DNA from 3 places in the Pantoea sp. X-Soil-OKNW-556 genome. Region 1 is predicted to be linked to each of the others. Evidence: predicted binding sites of a transcription regulator. Region 1 holds the regulator's gene; each other region holds the start of a gene.

What was found. The regulator sigma-54, encoded in region 1, starts transcription at its own class of promoters, with help from an activator protein. The targets are predictions, from matches to a motif close to GTTGGCACANNTTTCGCTNT.
Region 2: a site for sigma-54 is predicted at 1,305-1,324, ahead of AC6I8T_RS04240 (gamma-glutamyltransferase family protein). Genes of this name have one in related genera too.
Region 3: a site for sigma-54 is predicted at 1,453-1,472, ahead of AC6I8T_RS13060 (branched-chain amino acid ABC transporter substrate-binding protein). Genes of this name have one in related genera too.

Annotation. Positions count from the first base shown of each region.
Region 1 covers NZ_AP035990.1:565,660-567,929, forward strand. Annotated here, with positions in the region: gene hpf (ribosome hibernation promoting factor) at 1-285, opposite strand, end outside; gene rpoN (RNA polymerase factor sigma-54) at 307-1,740, opposite strand; gene lptB (LPS export ABC transporter ATP-binding protein) at 1,789-2,270, opposite strand, start outside.
Region 2 covers NZ_AP035990.1:957,812-960,081, reverse strand. Annotated here, with positions in the region: gene AC6I8T_RS04250 (transporter substrate-binding domain-containing protein) at 1-204, opposite strand, end outside; gene hpxU (MurR/RpiR family transcriptional regulator HpxU) at 397-1,236, opposite strand; gene AC6I8T_RS04240 (gamma-glutamyltransferase family protein) at 1,357-2,270, shown strand, end outside.
Region 3 covers NZ_AP035990.1:2,761,194-2,763,463, forward strand. Annotated here, with positions in the region: gene AC6I8T_RS13055 (ABC transporter permease subunit) at 1-143, opposite strand, end outside; gene AC6I8T_RS13060 (branched-chain amino acid ABC transporter substrate-binding protein) at 226-1,341, opposite strand; gene AC6I8T_RS13065 (AMP nucleosidase) at 1,677-2,270, shown strand, end outside.

The sequences.
Region 1 (2,270 bases):
GTGTTTTTTCAGTTTATCTTTATGTTTGGTCAACTGACGGGAAAGCTTGTCGATCAATCCGTCAATCGCCGCGTACATGTCTTCCGCTTCCGATGTCGCGTGCAATTCACCGCCGTTCACATGCAGTGTTGCATCAGCAATCTGCGTTACCTTTTCCACTTTCAGAACAATATAGACCTGATTAATCCGATCAAAATAGTGTTCCAGTTTGGCAAATTTGCTATTTACAAATTCGCGCAGCGGCTCGGTAATCTCTACATTCAGTCCGGTAAGGTTTATTTGCATAGGTCTTCCTTCTCAATACATTCAAACCAGCTGCTTGCGCTGATTCGAGGGCGGGATGGACAAAGACTCGCGATACTTAGCAACCGTACGGCGGGCCACCATGATGCCCTGTTCAGATAACATGGAGGTCAGTTTGCTGTCGCTCAAGGGTTTTGCGGGATTTTCCGCAGAGATCAATTTTTTCACCAACGCACGTATTGCCGTCGAGGAGGCTTCGCCGCCACCTTCGGTATTCACATGACTGGAGAAAAAATATTTCAGTTCAAAGATGCCACGCGGGCTATGCAAGTACTTCTGCGTGGTAACACGGGAAATGGTGGATTCATGCATATCCACGGCCTGGGCGATATCCGCCAGCACCATCGGACGCATGTACTCCTCGCCCTGTTCAAAAAACGCCTGCTGCTGCTCGACAATACAGCGAGTCACTTTCAGCAGCGTGTCGTTACGGCTCTCCAGGCTCTTAATCAGCCATTTGGCTTCCTGTAAATTGCTGCGGATAAACTGGCTGTCGCTGTCATTACGCGCCGCACCGCCCATCGCAGCGTAGTGCTGATTAATTTTGAGACGCGGTACGCTGTCGGCATTTAGCTCAACTGTCCAGCGGGTGCCGACCTTGCGTACCAGTACATCCGGGATGACATACTCAGGCTCGCTGGTGTTGACCGACTGACCTGGGCGCGGATCAAGCGACTGAATCAGCAACATTGCCTCTTTCAGCACATCTTCTTTCAGACGCGTCATGCGCATCAGGCTACGGAAATCGTGATTGGCCAGCAGATCGAGATGATCGCTCACAATCAACCGTGCTTCCGCCAGCATCGGCGTATCGGCGGCATATTGGGACAGCTGCACCAGCAGGCAATCACGCAAATCGCGTGCGCCAACGCCGACCGGATCAAAACGCTGTACGCGTTTCAATACCGCTTCCACTTCTTCCAGCGTCAGTTCTTCATCACCGATGCTGTCGCAAATATCCTGGAGCGTCACGGTGAGATAACCGGTGTCGTCAATGGCATCGACAATCGAAGTCGCAATGGCGCGGTCGGTATCGGTGAACGGTGTCAGCTCAACCTGCCACATCAGATAATCCTGCAACGACTGCGTGGTTTCGCCCTGATAGACCGGCAGCTCATCATCCTGGTAATCGGTACCCGTACCGGAAGGCGTTCCGGCGGTGTAGATTTCATCCCAGGTTGCATCGAGCGGCAGCTCTTCCGGCATGTCCTTCTGTTCCAGCGCCTCGCGGGTGTCGAGGGCTTCGCTTTCCTGATATTCGCGTGCGTCTACTTCTTCATGGAGTTCTGATTGTTCGAGCAATGGGTTGCTTTCCAGCGCCAGTTGTAATTCCTGCTGGAGTTCAAGCGTAGAGAGTTGCAGCAAGCGAATTGCCTGCTGCAACTGGGGTGTCATCGCCAGCTGTTGGCTGAGCCTGAGTTGCAAACCTTGCTTCATAATCCGGATTGAATTTCCTAAGCAAACGTCGGAGGTTCCGACACCTTATCAGAGTCTGAACTCTTCGCCCAAATAAACACGCTTAACCTGCTCATCTGCAAGTATTTCATCGGGTGTGCCGTGAGCAATCAGATGCCCCTGGCTGACGATGTAAGCGCGTTCACAAACGGCAAGGGTTTCGCGTACGTTGTGGTCGGTAATCAGCACACCCAACCCACTGTCGCGCAGATGTTCAATGATCTTCTTGATATCAATGACGGAAATCGGGTCAACACCGGCAAATGGTTCATCCAGCAGGATAAACTTAGGATTGGCAGCCAGCGCGCGGGCAATCTCGACACGACGGCGTTCACCGCCGGAGAGTGCCTGGCCCATGCTGTCACGCAGGTGTTCGATGTGGAACTCTTCCATCAGTTCGTTGGCTCGATCCTGACGCTGCTCTTCGCTGAGATCGTCACGGATCTGCAATACGGCCATCAGGTTGTCGTAAACGCTGAGGCGACGGAAAATCGAGGCTTCCTGCGGCAGAT
Region 2 (2,270 bases), 390 kb from region 1:
TTTGGCGAGGTACTTCGCCATGTCGATGTCGTAGCCCTGCGGCTGTAAATCGGTGCCGACAGAACCGAACGGCGGGAAGTCCTGCGGCACGGCAATGCGGATCACGCCGCGTTTCTGGATGTCCTGCAACTGATCGGCCATTGCGCTACCAACCTGCGCCATCATCAGAGCAGCGCCCGCTACCGCCATTAAAACTTTTTTCATTATGCACCCCGGTGAGTTTATGTGAAACAAAAGATTCTTGATGAATCGTTCTGCAACTAATGTGCCAACCGAAACAAAAAGAACACTTCCACGTAAAATCAGGGTTTCTGCATTATCAGACGAAAAAAAACGGGCGCATTGCCCGTCTGTGATTCTGATCAAAAAAGGTGCAAAGCACCAAAAAGGTGCCCTTTAACGGTGTTCCAGCTCATCCAGATGCTGATAAAGGTCGGCAATCTGGTGAATTCGCTGACGCCCCTCTGACAACATTTCATGCAGCAACGCATTGGCCAGCAGGTTAATCAGACTCATGGCAGAAGCGTAGCTATCGAAGGCGGAGACGCTGTCGAGCGGCGCACACAACTGCCAACGCGCCAGGGTGAGGATGCCCTGCGCCTGGGGTTCGCACAGCGCCAGTACCGGAATGTTGCTCTGCTGCAACTGCTGCATCAACGGACGGATAATGCGTGGACGGCGACGAAATGCCATCACCACCACCACATCATCAGGGGTGATATCCACCAGCTCCTCACCCAGCGTCTGACCCGGTTGCGGCAGCACATGGACCTGAGGACGGGCCTGCATCAGCTGTTGGCGCAGGTGCAGCGCTACCGGATAGGCGTTACGCATACCAATGATAAACAAGCGTTTTGCCTGTGCCAGCGCCTGAATCACCTCACCAAATTGCTGCGGGTCGATGCCGTTGACCCACTGCGTCAGGTTCGCCATCTCCTGCTTATAATGGCGCGACAGCAGCGTGTTGCCCTGCACAGCATCACGGTTGTCGGTCAACGGCATGCCACTCTGGCGCAGCGTGCGCAATTCATCGCGCATGTCTTTATATTTTTCGTAACCGAGGCGCTTAAACAGCCGGCTCACCGTGGCTTTTGATACCCCGCTCAGCCGCGCCAGCTCGGCGCTGTTGTAGCTGATCAGGTCATCAAAATGGTCAAAGACAAAATCGGCAATGCGCTGCTCCTGCGGCGACAGTTGCGGATAGTGACTGCGGAGGCGTTCATCTAGCTGTTTCATCATTCGTCCTGTAACTTTCGTTTCATCACAAGCTAGCATAAATCGATCCACAATGGTGTCCGACCAAAACTGGAACAGCTCTTGCTATAACTTTGCCATGTACCCAAAAATGAGTTCACTATGATACAGAGCAATATGGCCCCGTTAGGTATGGCCGTAACCCCGCATCATCTCGCCAGTGAAAGTGCCTTAGCCGTGCTGCGCGAAGGTGGCAACGCCATCGAAGCTATGGTGGCGGCTGCCGCCACTGTCGCCGTGGTTTACCCGCATATGAATGGTTTAGGTGGCGATGGCTTCTGGCTGATCGTGCCTCCCGGTGGTGATCCGATCGCCATTGACGCCAGCGGTGCTGCCGGTTCACTGGCGCACTTTGATTTCTACCACGGCGCAACAAAAATTCCACACCGTGGCCCCAAAGCGGCCCTGACCGTGGCCGGTACCGTCAGCGGCTGGCAGGAGGCGCTGGCCTTCTCTGCTGAGTTGGGCAGCCCGGCACTGCCGCTGGCACGTCTGCTGCGCGATGCCATCCGCTACGCGGCCGACGGTATTCCCGTCACCGCTTCACAGGCGGCAGCGACAGCAGCGAAACGTGATGAATTACAGGATCAGCCCGGTTTTGCCGCCAACTTTTTACCCGATGGCGAAATACCTGCCGCAGGCAGCCGCTTTACCCAACCGGCGCTGGCGAACACGCTGAGTTTGTTGTGCGAACAGGGGTTAGACAGTTTTTATCGCGGTGAGCTGGCGCACCATCTGGCGCGTGAGATGTCCGCGCTGGGTATGCCGATCACGCTGGAAGATTTGCAACGCCAACAGGCACGCCGCTGCACGCCGTTGCATCTGGCCCACAGCGAAGGCGACATCTGGAACATGACCCCGCCGACCCAGGGGCTGGTATCGCTGGCGATTCTCGGCATCACCGATCGCCTCAACATGGCGGAAGCGGATGACGCGCAGACCGTGCACCGCATCGTTGAAGCCACCAAGAAAGCCTTTGGCCTGCGTGACCAACATATTACCGATCCGCGTCATAT
Region 3 (2,270 bases), 2.2 Mb from region 1:
GCGGAGATCATATACACCTCGCCGTGGGCGAAGTTGATCATGCCGATAATGCCGTACACCATGGTGTAGCCGATAGCAATCAGCCCGTAAACCGCGCCCAGCGTCAGGCCGTTCACCAGTTGCTGAAGAAAGAAGGCGTCCATATGCAAGTCCCGTGCTTAAGGGGAGCGCAAACCTCGCGCCCAATCGCGAATGGCCCCGCTGCACGCGGGGCCGCGTGTCAGCTTACAGCTGGTGATATTTGCCTTTATCGTCCCACTGGTAGACCACGTAATCCGAGACTTTCAGGTCGCCTTTGCCATCCCAGGCTTTTTTACCCATTACGGTATCGACGCTATTCGCTTTCAGCCAGTCGCTGGCTTTGGCGTTATCTTTCCCTGCGGCTTTATACGCAGCGGCCAGTGCCTGCACCGAGGCGTAGGCATACAGGGTGTAACCTTCCGGCTCAAAACCACCCGCGCGGAACTTGGCGATCACCGCTTTACCATCCGGGATCTGACGCGGGTCCTGACCAAAGGTCATGTAGACCCCTTTGGTGTATTGTGGGCCACCGGCAGCAGTCACCATATCTTCCGTCACGATGCAGTCACCGGAGAAGAAGGCAGCCGTAACGCCCTGCTCACGCATCTGACGCACCAGAGGCCCCGCTTCCGGGTGGCAACCGCCAAAGTAGACCACATCCGGTTTCACCGAGGCGATTTTGGTAACCAGCGCGTTGAAGTCTTTCTCACCACGCGACAGACCTTCATATAACACCTCGTTGACGCCACGTTTTTCCAGCGCCGCTTTGGTCGCATCAGCCAGCCCCTGACCGTAGGTGTCTTTATCGTGGATCACCGCCACGCGTTTGGCCTTCAACTTATCGATGATGTAGTTAGCCGCAATCGCCCCTTGTTGGTCGTCACGGCCACACATACGGAACATGGTTTTCATGCCGCGTTCAGTGATTTGTGGGTTGGTGGAACCGGGGGTGATCGCCAGCACACCGGCATCGTCATACACTTCAGAGGCGGGCATGGTGGAGGAGGAGCAGAAGTGGCCGACCACCGCCAGCACTTTGTCCTGATCCACCAGACGGTTGGCTACCGCCACCGCCTGTTTTGGTTCACAGGCGTCATCGCCCTGCACCAGCACAATTTTCTCACCGTTAATGCCTCCGGCAGCGTTGATATCATCCGCCGCCTGAGTGGCACCTTTCCAATACTGTGCGCCGTAAGTGGCATTAGGGCCGGAAAAGGGTCCGGCTACACCAATTTTAATGTCTGCCTGGGCATAAAACGCCGCACTCAGGCAACCAGCAATCACGACCTTCAATGGTACTTGTATGAATTTCAAAGACATGCTTTCAATCCTCAACGGGTCAGGAACGGAGCCATACCACGGCCTGGGAGAAATCAATTTCTGAAACTTAACGAAGTGCGATGAGTGGCCAGCAGGGCCACGGTTAACGATTAAGCAAAAACCTCGCCAAAGGTAAGCATTGGTGACAAGTTTTTGCACCGACAGCGCGTTAAAGCGGCGGGAACACGTCTGCTGATCTTAACCATAGCCAGCGTTTGCCGACGCACCAGCACTCTGATGGTGCAGAATGCGGTCGATCACAGATTCTTCATGGTGCTGAGGGGTTTACCCGCTATGCTATAGCCAAATCGGCCCAAATTTCGGAGGGAGAACCTATGACTACACAACGGAACGGCATCAGCAGCCAGCAGGCGCTGGATGAACTGGAACGCCTGTACGACAACGCGGTTGCGGCTTTACGCAGCGCAATTCGTGACTTTACCGAACAGGGACGTCTGCCGGATGAAACGGCACGGCAGCAGGGATTGTTTGTTTACCCGGAACTGCGCCTTACCTGGGCGGGCGATGGCCCGCAGCAGAACCGCACCCGTGCCTGGGGCCGCTTCACCCATACCGGCAGCTACAGCACCACCATTACCCGTCCGGCCTTGCTGCGTCATTACCTGAGCGAGCAACTGTCGATGATTGAGAAAGAGTACGAGGTGGTGATTGAGGTCGGTCCCTCTCAGCAGGAGATCCCCTACCCTTACGTGATCGACGGTTCGGACCTGTCGCTGGATCGTTCCATGAGCGCCAGCATCGCCCGTCATTTCCCCACCACCGAGTTGTCGCAGATTGGTGATGAAACCGCCGATGGCCTGTTCAACGCCGACGCGCAGTTCCCGCTGTCGCATTTTGATGCGCTGCGTACCGACTTCTCGCTGGCGCGTCTGCGTCACTACACCGGCACCGCCGTTGAGCACTTTCAG